2 regions of the Porticoccus litoralis genome follow, and region 1 is predicted to be linked to the other one. Evidence: predicted binding sites of a transcription regulator. Region 1 holds the regulator's gene; the other holds the start of a gene.

Region 1 (7,425 bases):
CGCTACTTGGGGGAAGATCCCTGGGATCGACTTCGAGAGCTGAAACGGGCGATGCCCAATACCCCTCAACAGATGCTACTTCGTGGTCAGAATATTCTCGGTTATCGCCATTATGCTGATGATGTGGTGGAAAAATTTGTTGAGAGGGCAGCGTTCAACGGAATAGATGTGTTCCGTGTGTTTGATGCCATGAACGACTTGCGCAACCTGACAACCGCTGTCGGTGCTGTGAAGCAACAGGGCAAACACGCCCAGGGGACTATTTCCTACACGGTCAGTCCGGTGCATACACTAGATCACTGGGTCGATATGGGGCGGGCGATTGAAGATATGGGTGCAGATTCTATCTGTATCAAGGATATGGCCGGCTTGTTGAAGCCCTATGTGGGGCTTCAGTTGGTCACCCGACTCAAGCAAAGTTGCGATATCCCTATCCACCTGCACTGTCATGCCACCACCGGCCTGTCCACGGCGACCATTGTTAAATGCGTGGAAGCTGGGGTAGATAATGTCGACACAGCCATTTCCTCGATGTCGATGACCTATGGGCATTCACCCACAGAATCTATTGTTGAAATTTTTAACGGCACCATGAGGCAGACGGGCATCGATATTCGGGAGCTGGAAGAAATCGCAGCTTATTTCAGGCAGGTGCGAAAGAAATATGCGTCTTTTGAAGGATCCCTGCGTGGGGTGGATTCACGCATCCTGCTGGCCCAGGTACCTGGCGGCATGCTCACCAATATGGAGAGCCAGCTGCGCGAACAGGGTGCAGAGGATCGATTTGATGAGGTTTTACAGGAAATCCCCCGTGTCAGGGAGGACTTGGGATATATCCCACTGGTAACGCCTACGTCGCAGATTGTCGGCAGTCAGGCAGTGATTAACGTCCTCAGTGGTGAACGTTACAAAACCATATCCAAGGAAACCTGTGGTGTATTGCGGGGTGAATACGGGGCCACGCCAGCAGCCGTGAATGTGGAGTTACAGGCACGCGTTCTGGATGGCGATGACCCGATCACCTGCCGCCCGGCAGATCTGCTATCTCCAGAGCTAGACAATCTGACCAGTGAGTTACTAGTTGCAGTAGAAGAGAGCAACACAGAGATTGTTGAGGGTGAACGCCGGGTGGAAGATGTGCTGATCTATGCCCTGTTTCCCCAGGCAGGCCTGCGGTTTTTACAAAACAGGGGGGATCCCGAAGCCTTTGAACTAGAGCTGACCGAAGCTACCGGAAAGCAAAAAGCCTGTGAGGGCGAAGCCACCTATACCGTCACTCTGGAAGGTGTGAGTTATACCGTGGTTGTTGCTGAGGGTGGCGATATATCGGGCATTGTACCTGTCGGCCATGCTGGCGATATGTCTGGTGGTGGACAGACCGCCGATCTGGTCAAGGCTCCATTGGCTGGTGCCATCATTCGGGTACTGGTTTCTCCGGGGCAGCAGGTTGCGAGCGGGGAAGCATTACTGGTGCTGGAAGCAATGAAAATGGAGACTACGGTCAGTGCCACCCGGGATGGCGTGGTTGCCGAAGTGTTGGTAAAAGCTGGTGACTCCGTGGCTGTCGGTGACTGTCTTGTTACCCTCGCGTGAATGGTGTTGCGTGTTAAGCGTTGTTGAGTTGCAACCTCTGGTTTCCGGGAAACATTGAGATGGAACGATTAAACAACTTGTGGCTGGATTCTGGGGTTGGCCAACTGTCCCCGGGGCAGGGCATCATGATACTGGTGGGGCTGTTATTGCTTTACTTGGCCATTCGGCGGGGGTTTGAGCCACTGTTACTGGTGCCAATCGGTTTTGGTACAGTGCTGGTCAATATTCCCGGAGCGGGCTTTGATACAGCGCCTGTTTATGATGCCCTCGGGCATATGCAACAACCCGGTGGATTGTTGTACTACATCTACGAAGCGGGTATTGCCACCGGTATTTTTCCATTACTGATTTTCATGGGCGTGGGGGCGATGACGGACTTCGGTCCCATGTTGGCTAACCCAAAAACGTTGTTTTTGGGGGCGGCAGCCCAGGTTGGTATTTTTGCCACGGTATTGGGTGCCATCGGCCTCAGTCACTTTGGGGTTCTCGAGTTTAGCCTGAGGGATGCGGCATCCATCGGCATTATCGGCGGGGCGGACGGACCGACGGCCATTTACGTAACGAGCCTGTTATCGCCAGATTTATTGGGAGCCATCGCTGTGGCGGCCTATTCCTACATGGCGCTGGTACCCATCATTCAACCGCCCATTATGAAACTGCTCACTACGAAAAAAGAACGCGCCATCCGCATGGAGCAGCTCCGTCCCGTTTCCCAGCGTGAAAAAATCATTTTTCCGCTGATCCTACTGATCCTGGTAGCCCTGCTGCTACCCAGCGCCGCGCCGCTGTTGGGTATGTTCTGTCTGGGGAACCTGATGCGGGAGTGTGGTGTGGTGGCACGCCTCAGTGATACTGCCCAGAATGCCCTGATCAACACGGTGACGATCTTTCTGGGGTTGGGGGTAGGCTCGAAGATGAGTGCTGAAAAATTCCTCAATGCGGAAACCCTGGGGATTCTGCTGTTGGGAATTGTTGCTTTTGCCATTGGTACGGCAGCGGGTGTGCTTATGGCCAAGGTGATGAATCTGTTGAGCAAACATCCCATCAACCCCCTGATCGGTTCAGCAGGTGTGTCAGCCGTACCCATGGCTGCGCGGGTTTCCAATAAAATGGGATTGCAATCAGATCCGCACAATTACCTGCTGATGCATGCCATGGGTCCTAATGTGGCAGGGGTTATCGGCTCTGCAGTAGCCGCCGGTGTTATGATCACGCTAGTAGGCGGTTAAGGTTGTACAAAAGAGGTAACGATGAGCGTTAAGCAAACGATTGAAGACAAAATACAGCGGGCACTTAGCCCGGATCATCTTGAGGTGATCAATGAGAGCCATATGCATTCCGTGCCACCCAATTCCGAAACCCATTTCAAGCTGGTGATTGTCACCAGTGCTTTTGAGGGACAGAGACAAGTGCAGCGTCACCAACAGGTCTATCGCCTGCTGGGTGATGAGTTGGACGCGGGGGTTCACGCTCTGGCATTGCATACTTACTTACCTGGTGAATGGGCTGCACGTGCCCAGGCGCCTGATTCACCCCAGTGCCTGGGGGGTGGCAAGTCAGGCTGATATGCCTTTTCCCTGACAAGCTGATCAGGCGAAAATTCTTGTGTAAAGTAGTGAGCAATAATCAATACAACAATCTGAGGAAAACCATGAAATTTGTCAAAACACTCATGATAACTGCGGCAATTGCCGTATCTCCGCTGCTGATGGCCGGTGAAACTCCCGCGCCTGAGGCTGCCAAGGCTTATATTATTTCACCAGCCGACGGGGCAACGGTCACCAGTCCGGTTACCGTGCAATTTGGTCTCAGTGGCATTGGTGTGGCACCAGCGGGCGTTGAAAAAGCTAAAACCGGTCACCACCACCTATTGATTGATGTGGCAGAGCTGCCGGCAATGGATAGCCCGATACCGGCCGATGATCATCACAAGCATTTTGGGGGTGGGCAGACCGAGGTGACTATTGAGTTGGCTCCGGGTAAACATACACTGCAGCTGCTTCTTGGAGACCATCACCATATCCCCCACAACCCCCCAGTGTTGTCGGAACTGGTGACAATCACTGTCAATTGATCTAGCTCAATTGGGTGGCCTCATTTACTTAATCCAGATCAAGTTCGGTAAGTACCCAAGCTGATTTACTACTCCCATGTTTTAGGTGTTACCCCACGGGAGAAAGTAAATGAAAAAGCAAAAAGTATTATCACTGGCCATTAATACAGTTTTGGCGGGCTCTTTGTTGATGGGAGCAACAGCGGCCATGGCTTATGAGCCGGGCGATTTTATTGTGCGTGCTGGTGCAGCTAACGTTGATCCAAATGATGATAGCGATGCTCTCAAGCTTGACGGTGCAACATTACCTGGCACAGAGGTTGAAGTTGATGATGATACTCAGCTGGGTATTACCTTCACTTATATGCTTACCGATCATTTGGGTCTTGGCCTCTTGGCGGCTACCCCCTTTGAGCACGACATCAAAGCTGACCTCACAGGCATAGGTGCCGGCAAAGTGGATGCGGGCTCAACTAAGCACCTGCCACCAACATTGACCCTGCAGTACTTCCCGATGGCGTCTGATTCTAAATTCCAGCCCTACATCGGTGCCGGTATCAACTACACCAATTTCTTTGATGAAGAAGTGGATAGTGAACTCGAAACTCTTTTGGGCCACGGAAGCATGGAATTGGATGCTTCCTGGGGGTTAGCTTTCCAAGCAGGTATGGATTATATGATTAATGAACATTGGTTGATTAACGCCAGTGTTTGGTATCTTGATATCGATACTGATGCCAAAATCGATACTGCTGCTGGTGTAGTTAAGACCGAGGTGGATATCGATCCTTGGGTTTATATGATTGGTGTTGGTTACAAATTTTAAGTCAGTCTTGTAGACAAAAAAAGCCGGGCAGATGCCCGGCTTTTTTGTTGAAGTATTCAGTTGGCAAGCTGCCTCAGTTTTTCCAGATCAAGTACTTCAATTTCTTTCTTGTCCACCAGTAGCATGTCCTGTTTCTGGAAACGGCCAAACACCCGGCTAACCGTTTCGACGGTCAGGCCAAGGTAGTTACCGATGTCCGCTCGCGACATAGGGAGACGGAAGCGTGTAGGGGATAGCTTGCGACGCAGATTGCGGTTGGAAATACTAATCAACAGCGTTGCCACACGCTCTTCGGCGCTGTTTTTGCTGAGCAGGGTGATCAGGTGCTGGTCGTTGGTGATTTCCATGCTCATTAGTTGGAAAAAATGTCGTTGCAGGGTAGGAATGGCGATACTCAACTCTTGCAGCCGATTAAAGGGAATCTCACAGACAGATGATGTTTCCATGGCGGTGGCAGAGTTGGTATAGCGATTTTGACCGATGCCGTCCATACCGAAAATTTCACCAGGAAGATGGAAGCCGGTGACTTGTTCAACACCATCATTGCTAACGGTATAGCTTTTGATAGAGCCGCTGCGCACTGCATAAACAGAGCGGAACTCTTCGCCAGCCCTGTATATGTGATTGTCGCGTTGAAGTGGACGGCCGCGCTGAACAATTTCATCGAGGCGCTCTACTTCCTTTGCTTGAAGGGCTAATGGCAAACAGAGAGCATTCATGCGGCAATCGCCACAATTTACTTCACTATTGTGTGGGCACTTTGCATCCATGGAAATGATCACGTGTGGTATTAGCCAGGGATTATATAGCTGATTACCCTATAGGTCATCTGGATGAAAGTTTGAGGGGTTGTCTCAGAGGCTCTGTAGTTCCTGGCAGAATTGTGTCAGATGGTTCAGGCCGTTTTCCGCCAGTATCAGGGCATTTTTATGCCGGTTTAACCAAGCCAGTTTCTCCGCTTTTGCTATTACCTCGTGGATGTTTTCAGAAATCCTGGCTGTAGCCGTGATGGATTGTTCGGGCAGACAGTGATAGCAAAGGAGCTGGTCAACCAGTTTCCAAGCTAGGGTCTTTTCATGGCCTTCAGCGTAGGAGGCGCTGAAACTGATGGGGAGCTGATTGTTGCGAATGGCATCGCGGTATTGGTGTGATGACAAGTGGTTCTGATAATAACCACTACCCAGTTTTCCTAAAGCATCAACCCCGACACCCAGCCAGTCGCCCAATTGACGTTGGCATAAACCCCAAGGTGTATATTGCAGGTCTGATTGTTTCTTAAGCGATAACAGCATGTGATCAGCAGGAACAAAAAAACGGTCCCCCAATAGGTGATATCCCTGAACACTGAAATGATCTGCAAGTGATGCCAGTGTTACAGAACCGTCCATCTCATCGAGGCCCTGTATTTCAATCATGCGTGGAAGATGGGTTATCAGCGTATCGAGCCAGCAGATGAGAGTATCCGGGTCAGTATTTGCGATATCGATTCGGTAACGACACTCCTGGAAATCATATTCATCGATGAGTGACAGAATCTGTGAGATTTTCTGCTTTTTGGGTGGCAGGGATGTATTCAGGGAAAAGGTCAGATGGTTGAAACGCAGACCCTTCATCAAGGCAAGATTGCCCGGAGTAATATCGCTTGGCTGGCACTCAAACCCATATTCTTCTGAGCCGCCTGGCTCTCTGGAAAAAAGCTGGTGAGTATAAAAAGCCAGTTCGGCTAGTTCGCCAGCTTTCATGGTCAACAGCGGTTTGCCGCGAAACCATATTTTTGTCAGACGTCGATGCTGGAAATGTTTTGCGTAAAAACCAATCTCACGAGTGAGCAAGTCGACATAGTCAGGATAGGGCTCATTGGGGAAAAATAGATTCAGGGCAATAGGGCTGGCAAAGGGGTGGTCATCAAACAACTTTCCTTGGGCGCAGGTAAGCAATGGCTTAAATACCTCTGCTTCCATTGGCGAGTGAGCGTGGAAGGCGCCAGTTGAGTTTTCATTGCTGTACATGTTCCCTTGCCCGTGATGTTTCTGCGGGGATTGGGTAACACTAACCCCAGCTCGCGGATTGACAGTTGATATGCGTCAAACCGGTGTGGAATTTCAGCCCTGGCTAATTCGGCAGGTGCCAGTTTTTTATACAAGCCTGTCTTCAGGGAAATAGGCAAAGCGTCATTAATTGGATGAAAATGGAAGCGTTGCTCCTTTCCATAATTGCTTAAGACGAACATCGCGACCACAGCCATTCCTGTAGTAGTGGTATTTCAGCGGGTTCTTCATGTAGTAATCCTGATGGTAACTTTCCGCAGGGAAAAACGTTTTCACGGGTAGTATTCGGGTAACGATGTCCTTGTTGAACAGGTAGCTATCGGTCAGTGCCTGTTTGGATGCTCTTGCGGCCTTTTCTTGCGCTTCGTTGAGATAAAAGATAGCGCTTAAATACTGGCTGCCGCGGTCACAGAACTGACCTTTGCTATTCAGCGGATCAATATTCGTCCAGAAGGTTACCAATAACTGCTGGTAAGTGATCATTTCTGGATCGTAAGTGACTTCTACTGCTTCAAAATGGCCGCTTTGACCGGAGGATACTTCACGGTAGGTGGGGTTTTCCTTGCTGCCACCGGTATATCCGGAGACCGTGGTAATGACACCCTCCAGCTTGTCAAAAGGCGGCTCCATGCACCAGAAACAACCACCGGCAAAGATGGCTTTTTCGGTGGCTGAAAAGGCCAGAGAAGAGTGGACGATAATAGCTAATATGAGTACGGCACGAACGCGCATAATTCCTAACCATGGATGTTGATGATCTGTAAGTCTGTTTGACCCGAATCGAGGAACAGGGTTCAACGGCTTCGCTGGGTGCTAAAGGCATTTGACCACTTACGGGTTAACCGTTTTGCCGCTATGATCGCGATATCGTTCAGGGTGCTGGTATGTCGTACATCAGTTTGTTG
Region 2 (7,425 bases), 200 kb from region 1:
AGAACCTGGGTGATACTTCCACCCTGGCTGATCCATCTGTGGTTGATGACCTGATTGAGAATCGGCTGATCCGCTAACTGCCGGTTCAGCAGCTCTCACCGAAAAAAGCCCGCAGAGCGGGCTTTTTTTATGGCATTTATTATTTGTCAGGTGATCTCTAAAAAGCCCTGTTTTCATCTGGCACTACCGTTTTGCCAATACGGATGACTGTTTGCCCAGTATTTTCAGTTGCCAGGAGTTGCTCAATGTCTCTCAGCGTTAAAAGTCCAGTTTGAGTATCTATATGGGCCACCACACTGGCAGCATTTTTCGTGGCAACCCAAAGCGCTTTTGCGGAGTCGTTGCCTTCGAGCAGTTGCGCCACGATGGTCGAGGCAAAAGCATCTCCGGCCCCAGCGGTACCCTTGGGTTCTATTAGAGCCGCAGGGCAGTAAAGTAACTGTTTGCTGTCGAACAGGTAAGCGCCATCGCCGCCATCGGTGAGGGAAAAGAAGCGTGGTCCGGTGCTGCAGATCATCGACATCACATCGTTGAGGGGCAACCAGTAATCATTGACATGCAGGCCTGATCGCATCAGCGGTGGTTTTATTTCGATGTCTGTCGCCAACAGGGGGAGTTTGGTATACAGCCTCCTGTGGGTCAGGGACAACAGGTCAATGGTTTCCTGCTTGTTGAGTGACAGGTAGTCAATATCTTCCGCCACACTCAGAAACTGCTCGATGGATTCCTCGTCTCTGCCCATGCAGGGATTCAGTGCCACCAGACAGCCAGCGCTTTTAGCCAGTTCCACAATGCGGGGCAGGGCGTGGCGGGAAAGACTGGAAAGGCAACCCACATAGACCAACCGATAGCGACTGAAATCGATATGCGGTAGTTGCCCTTCAATTCCACTGTTTTCACCGCGCTTGGTGAATAAGGCGGCGTTTTTATCGTGGGAATAGATCAGGATTGAATTGCCGGACTGCCAGTCTGGTTGGGTGAAAAAGTAGTCGACACCCACGCCCTCGTCGATAAGACGCTGGTATATTTTCCTGCCGTTCAGGTCATCGCCGGCCAGGGCCAGTACATCCACGGCCAGTCCCTGCCTGGCCATGGACACGGCAACATTGGCTGCTCCCCCTCCCACGTGGCTGGAAATGCTTTCCGCTTCCACTTTTCGTCCCTGTTCCAACAGCAGGAAAGACGTTTCCCCATTGTGTAGGGAAATACGCTCAATGGCTTCCTGGGCCACGGAGACGATGTTGTCGATAGTGACGGAACCGATAACCAGCACACGATCGGTTATTTCTGTCACAGTTTATCTCCCGGTCAATAAAGCTGTTTCTATCACTATAGTGTGGCCTGAAAATCCTGGCGAGAGAGAGTGAAATTAAAATAAAAAAAGCCCCGACATTTGGGGCCTTGGGAGAATCTGGACACAGCATGCCATCCAGATTGATGAGCCAACTGTACGTTTTTCCCAAGTGTCGGGTTTGCCTCTCCGGTCGAAGATATCCAGAACACTGGCAGGTCCCTGGCTAGGAGTGCCGAGTATTCGCCTTCGTCTTCTCAATCATCCAATCTTGCGCGGGAATAGAGAGGTTAGATCGTGGCTCAATGGACGGGTGTTTTTGGGGAAATAAACGCTCTGTGAAAGCGAGCAGGTGAAGGTGAAGCGCGTTAAACTGAAACCCTGATTGATTGCCAATGGTGTGACAGGCGTTCACAGCAATGTGGTTAGCAGCGAGCAACCATGACGGCTAGGAGGCAAAGAATGGATTTGTACTGGGGTAGTGTGGTCACGCCAATGGGTGGGGCGTTATTGGTCGGTAGTCGGCAGGGCATCCAACGTCTCTGGTTTGAAGATACGGCACAGGGTGTAACTCTGGCAGGGTGTCAACGTGCGGATGGGCGAGCGCAGGCTGTGTTCGCCTCATTGATGAGTGAGCCGGCCACGACAGTGGAACAGTTCGATGTTCAGGGTACGGCTTTCCAGCGTCAGGTCTGGCAGGCGCTGTTGGAGATTCCCCTTGGGATGACAACTACGTACCAGGTAATAGCAGACGCCATCGACCGTCCTAAAGCTGTGCGTGCTGTGGCCAATGCCATTGGCGCAAACCCCATTGCTTATTTCATTCCCTGCCACCGGGTGGTACGCAGTGATGGCGGCCTCGGGGGCTACCGCTGGGGCGTGGAGCGCAAAAGGGCGATATTGGACTGGGAACGGGATCGGGTTTCCAGGGCCGCGTAAAGCCCACTCCGTGAAGGCATAAAAAACCCGGCAATTGCCGGGTTTTTTGGAGAAGGTTGTGGGTAAACCTATCAGCCTTCTTCTTTCAGGTAGCGCTCGCGGGAAGCCGTGATTTCAGAGCGGGCTGCTTCAGCGTTATCCCAGCCGTCGACTTTCACCCATTTGCCTGCTTCCAGGGCTTTGTAGTTTTCAAAGTAATGCTTGATCTGGTTGATGAGCAGTTCCGGTAGGTCACCGATTTCCTGAACATGATCATAAAGCTTGGTCAGCTTGGTGTGCGGTACGGCCAGCAGTTTGGCGTCGACACCGGATTCATCGGTCATGTTGAGAACACCGATGGCGCGGCTGCGAATCACGGAGCCTGGCATTACCGGGTAAGGTGTCACGACCAGTACATCCAGGGGATCACCGTCTTCAGACAGTGTTTGCGGGATGTAGCCATAGTTGGCTGGGTAGAACATGGGCGTAGCGACAAAACGGTCAACAAAAATAGCGTCGCTGTCTTTGTCGATTTCGTATTTGATCGGGTCGTGGTTGGCGGGAATTTCGATAACCACATTGATATCAGTTGGCAGGTCGTTGCCAGCGGGAATTTTGTTGTAGCTCATGTTTCGTGTTCTCTTTTCTAGCGGTTTGTGAAGCTGCTTTACGAAGTGGCGGGATTATACTGGCCACATGGGGCCTTTGCCAGTTACACCTTGGTCTACTACGGTTTTCAGCTATGGGGATTGCGGCTAAAGTAGTGGCAGAAGACCCGGTAAAAGCTGCAGTAAAGTGGTTGGCCGGCCGGGGCGCCAAACCGGTCTGTGGGCAGGTTGCTTGATGGGTATCAATTACCCCCGGCTCAAGCACGTTAGACTGTGCGTTTTTTAACCCAATTCAGGAACCTATTCAGTGACGAGCAGCTCCGTGGTGTGGGACCGACAGTTAATTGATCGTTATGATCTGTCCGGCCCCCGTTATACCTCTTACCCGACGGCCCCCCAATTCCATAATCAATTTGGCGAGGCCGATCTGCGTCAGGCCATCACGCGCAGTAATGCCGCCGGTAGACCACTGTCTCTGTATTTCCATATCCCGTTCTGCAGCACCGTCTGTTATTACTGTGCCTGCAATAAGATCATCACCGCCAATCGCAAGCGTGCCATGCCCTATCTGGAGCGCCTGATGGAAGAAGTGGCCCGCCAGGGTGCATTGTTTGACCGTTCCCGACCCGTACATCAATTGCACTGGGGTGGTGGCACGCCAACCTACATCAGCGATGACGAAAAACGTCTGCTGATGGCGGCTACCCGTGAGCACTTTAATCTGCTGGAAGACGACAGCGGGGAATATTCAATCGAAATTCATCCAGGAGATATGGATGTTGCCACTATCGGCTGTCTGAGAGAGCTGGGTTTCAACCGCCTCAGTATGGGTATTCAGGATTTTGACCCCACCGTACAGCAGGCAGTGAATCGCTTTAACTCCGTAGAGGAAGTCAGGGAACTGGTACAGGCGGGCAGAAATGAGGGATTCCACTCCATCAGTATGGACCTGATCTACGGGCTGCCGCACCAGACCTGGAACACCTTTGAACGCACTCTGGCGAGTATTATTGATCTCGCCCCTGATCGACTTTCAGTGTTCAACTATGCCCACCTGCCACACTTGTTCAAAGTGCAGAAACAGATTGATGAATCGGCGCTGCCCAGTGCTGAAGAAAAGCTTCTGATGATGGAACGCATTACCGAGGTTTTGCTGGGTGCCGGTTATGTGTACATCGGTATGGATCATTTTGCCCGCCCCGATGATGAGCTGGCTGTGGCCCAGCAGCAGGGATTGTTGCAGAGAAATTTTCAGGGTTATTCCACCCACGGGGGTTGTGACCTAGTGGCGTTCGGGGTGTCGGCCATCAGCGCCATTGATAATGTTTTTGCCCAGAACCACAAGCAGATTGAAGACTACCAGGGCGCCATCGACGCCGGGCGCCTGCCGGTGGTGAGGGGCTTTGAATTAAGTGCAGACGACCTGTTGCGGCAAGAGGTGATCAAACAGTTGATCTGTCAGTTTGAACTGGATTTTGTCGATATTGAATGCCGTTTTGATATTGATTTTAAAGACTATTTTGCTGCTGAGCTGGAACAGTTACAGCCTATGGCGGCCGATGGCCTGGTGGCGTTAACGGCCTCGGGCATCCGTGTGACCCTGGCGGGGAGACTGCTGATTCGTCGTATCTGCATGACCTTTGATGCCTACATCAACCAGTCCCGGTCAGAAATCCGCTATTCAAAAATTATTTAGCTCCGACCATTGTGCGGTCGGTTCATTCGCGTAAAATTGCACCGTCGCATGCCAATCGCATGCGTCATTTCCTAAGGGGTGGCATTAGCCTGAGACATCTTCGGATGGACCCTTTGAACCTGATCCGGATAGTACCGGCGTAGGGATAGGACGCAAAAATTCAAACGTTCACTCCTCCCATATCCGGGTCTCCATAACATTGTTATAGAGGCTCAATTTCATGAAGTTCTGTAAAAAGTCCGATGCCATCATCGGCGCGCTGTTTTTTATCAGTGGCCTATTCGCCACACAAGCCCTGTCAGCAACCGCCGTGGAAGAGGTGGTGGTCACCGCTGAATTCCGGGGGCTGTCGTTGCTCGAAACGGGAAGCAGTATCAGTGTTATCGACGACAAGACCATTGAACGTCGCGGTGCCACCCATATCGAACAGATTCTGAACCTGGCGCCCAACGTCAATTTTTCCAGCGGCTCGTCACGGGGAAAATACGTACAGATTCGCGGTATTGGTGATCGCAGTCAGTTTGTAGCGCCGATGAATCCTTCTGTGGGTTTGCTGATCGATGGCATAGATTTCAGTGGTGTCGGTGGTGCCGCCACCACCCTCGATTTGCAGCAGATAGAGATTCTGCGTGGTCCGCAGGGCACTCTGTACGGTGCCAACGCCCTGGCGGGCCTGATCAATATACGTTCCAACGATCCCACGGATATCTTTGAGGGTAGTGTAGAGACGACCATCGCCGAATACGAAACCCGCACCACCAGTGCGGTATTGAGTGGCCCGATTTCAGAGTCAATGGGCTACCGGCTGGCGGTTCAGGGTCACCGCACTGATGGCTATATCGACAACGATTATCTTAACCGCCACGATACCAGTAACCTCGACGAGCTGACGGCCCGGGGCAAGCTAGACTGGCGCGCCAGCGATGACTGGCAGGTCAATCTGACGGCGTTCTATCTGGATGCTGACAACGGTTATGACGATTTCTCATTGGATAACACCCGCCATACGTTGTCAGATCAGCCGGGTGTGGATCGTCAGGAGTCCACAGCACTGGCGATTGAAAATAGCTGGCGCGGATTTCAGGGTTTTGATGTTATCGGCCTTGTCAGCTACGCCGAGAACAATCTCGAATACAGTTTTGACGAGGATTGGACCTATAGCGACATATGTGCGGGCCAACCCTGTGATGGCTGGGCGTACAGTTCCTTTGACCGTTACCTCCGTGACCGCGAAAACGGTACCGTGGATATTCGCCTGGTCTCCAAGGACGATGGCCGCCTGTTTCGCGATTCTACGGACTGGGTGCTGGGGTTTTATTACCGGTTTCAGGATGAATCCCTGTTGCGGGAATACACCTATGCCAGTGGGGACTTCAAAAGTGATTTCGAGACCCGCAACCGGGCGATCTATGGTCAGCTGGGGAGTTGGCTGACGGATAACCTGAAACTCACCAGTGGATTGCGGCTGGAGTTTCGCAATGCGGAATATGAGGACAGTGATCTGGTCAATCACGACAACAGCGAACGCCTGTGGGGTGGTCGCCTGGGCCTGGAATACCATGTGACGCCGCAGACCATGCTCTATGGTCTGGTGTCCCGCGGTTACAAGGCCGGTGGTGTGAACAGTGATCCCGCGCTGGAGCCCTCGGCCCGGGATTTTGATACGGAATACCTGTGGAACTTTGAAACCGGTATCAAGGGTGACTGGCTGGAACGGCGCCTGCAGCTGCAACTGGCACTGTTTTTTCAAAAACGTCGTGAAATGCAGGTCAAGCAATCACTGGTAATACCGATTTCCGGTTCATCCTGCCCCTGCAGTTTCACCGATTACTACGACAATGCTGCCCGAGGGGAAAACTACGGCGCGGAACTGGAAGTTGTCTGGCAGGCTGACGAGCGTGTTCAGCTCCACGGTAGCCTGGGTTTGCTCAGAGCCACCTTCAAGGACTTTGAAAGTTATACCCATGTTGATGTTGATCGAGACTCAATAAATCCAGTACCCAAAGATTTGAGTGGTCACGAGCAAGCTCATGCCCCGTCCTATCAGTTTGCTGTCGGCGTGGATGTGGATCTGACAGACAGGCTAACTGCCGGACTTGAAGTTGAGGGCAAGGAGTCGTTTTATCTGTCACCGCGTCACCACGCCAAATCTAACCGTTATGAACTGGTCAATGCGCGGCTGGATTATAGTTTGCCGCAGTGGACTTTTTCCCTGTGGGGGAGAAATCTGGCAGATCGTGATGTGGTAGTACGTGGGTTCGGCAGTTTCGGTAACGATCCCCGCAAGTTTTACGTCACTGAACCCTACTATCAGTTCGGTGAGCCGCGTATTGTGGGAGCCACAGCGAAATACCGTTTCTAGGAGGGAATGCACATGCAAGTCACCATTGATGTCAGCATGTACCCGAACCGGGAGGAATTTATTCCTCCCATTCGCGGGTTTATTGAGAAAATTAATACCATCCCCGGGTTGACCGTGGAGACATTCCCAACCTCCACGGTGGTGCAGGGGGAGTACCAGCTGGCCATGCAGGCAGTGCAGGATACGATTGCGGCATGTCGCGAAGAATACGGCATGGCGGTTTACGTGATGAAAGTCATCCCCGGTTACGAGGCACTCTAGGGTGCCGCCCTGGCTGAATCTGGAGCTTGCCGCGGCACTTTTGTCACTGGCCTACCTGGTGTTGGCCATGCGTGAGAACAGCCTCTGCTGGTATTGTGCCTTTTTTGGTACGGCGATCTATATCTGGATTTTTGGCGGGGTGAAGCTCTATATGGACTCCCTGCTTAATGTCTATTATCTGGTCATGGCCGTTTATGGCTGGTACCAGTGGCAGCGGGGAGGAAAAAATCACCGCGGTCTGGCCATTTCCAGCTGGCGGATGCGCCATCACCTCTTTGCGCTGCTGGGG

What was found. Region 1 encodes FNR, which switches genes on or off when oxygen is low (the NO sensors DNR and NnrR bind a similar motif). Its sites were predicted from a motif close to TTGATNNNNATCAA; they were not measured.
Region 2: hemN (oxygen-independent coproporphyrinogen III oxidase) is a predicted target of FNR. The motif match lies at 3,050-3,063, and genes of this name have one in related genera.

What each region holds. Positions count from the first base shown of each region.
Region 1 covers NZ_JAUUUU010000001.1:95,094-102,518, reverse strand. The annotation lists gene oadA (sodium-extruding oxaloacetate decarboxylase subunit alpha) at 1-1,593, shown strand, start outside; gene Q8A57_RS00485 (sodium ion-translocating decarboxylase subunit beta) at 1,653-2,822, shown strand; gene Q8A57_RS00480 (BolA family protein) at 2,844-3,158, shown strand; gene Q8A57_RS00475 (DUF4399 domain-containing protein) at 3,245-3,667, shown strand; gene Q8A57_RS00470 (OmpW/AlkL family protein) at 3,777-4,472, shown strand; gene fnr (fumarate/nitrate reduction transcriptional regulator Fnr) at 4,529-5,242, opposite strand; gene Q8A57_RS00460 (hypothetical protein) at 5,327-6,481, opposite strand; gene msrA (peptide-methionine (S)-S-oxide reductase MsrA) at 6,647-7,252, opposite strand; gene Q8A57_RS00450 (DUF2817 domain-containing protein) at 7,405-7,425, shown strand, end outside.
Region 2 covers NZ_JAUUUU010000001.1:291,869-299,293, reverse strand. The annotation lists gene acs (acetate--CoA ligase) at 1-77, shown strand, start outside; gene Q8A57_RS01520 (carbohydrate kinase family protein) at 158-1,294, opposite strand; gene Q8A57_RS11105 (methylated-DNA--[protein]-cysteine S-methyltransferase) at 1,754-2,230, shown strand; gene ppa (inorganic diphosphatase) at 2,302-2,838, opposite strand; gene hemN (oxygen-independent coproporphyrinogen III oxidase) at 3,125-4,513, shown strand; TPP riboswitch at 4,578-4,676, shown strand; gene Q8A57_RS01500 (TonB-dependent receptor) at 4,734-6,875, shown strand; gene Q8A57_RS01495 (hypothetical protein) at 6,888-7,136, shown strand; gene pnuC (nicotinamide riboside transporter PnuC) at 7,138-7,425, shown strand, end outside.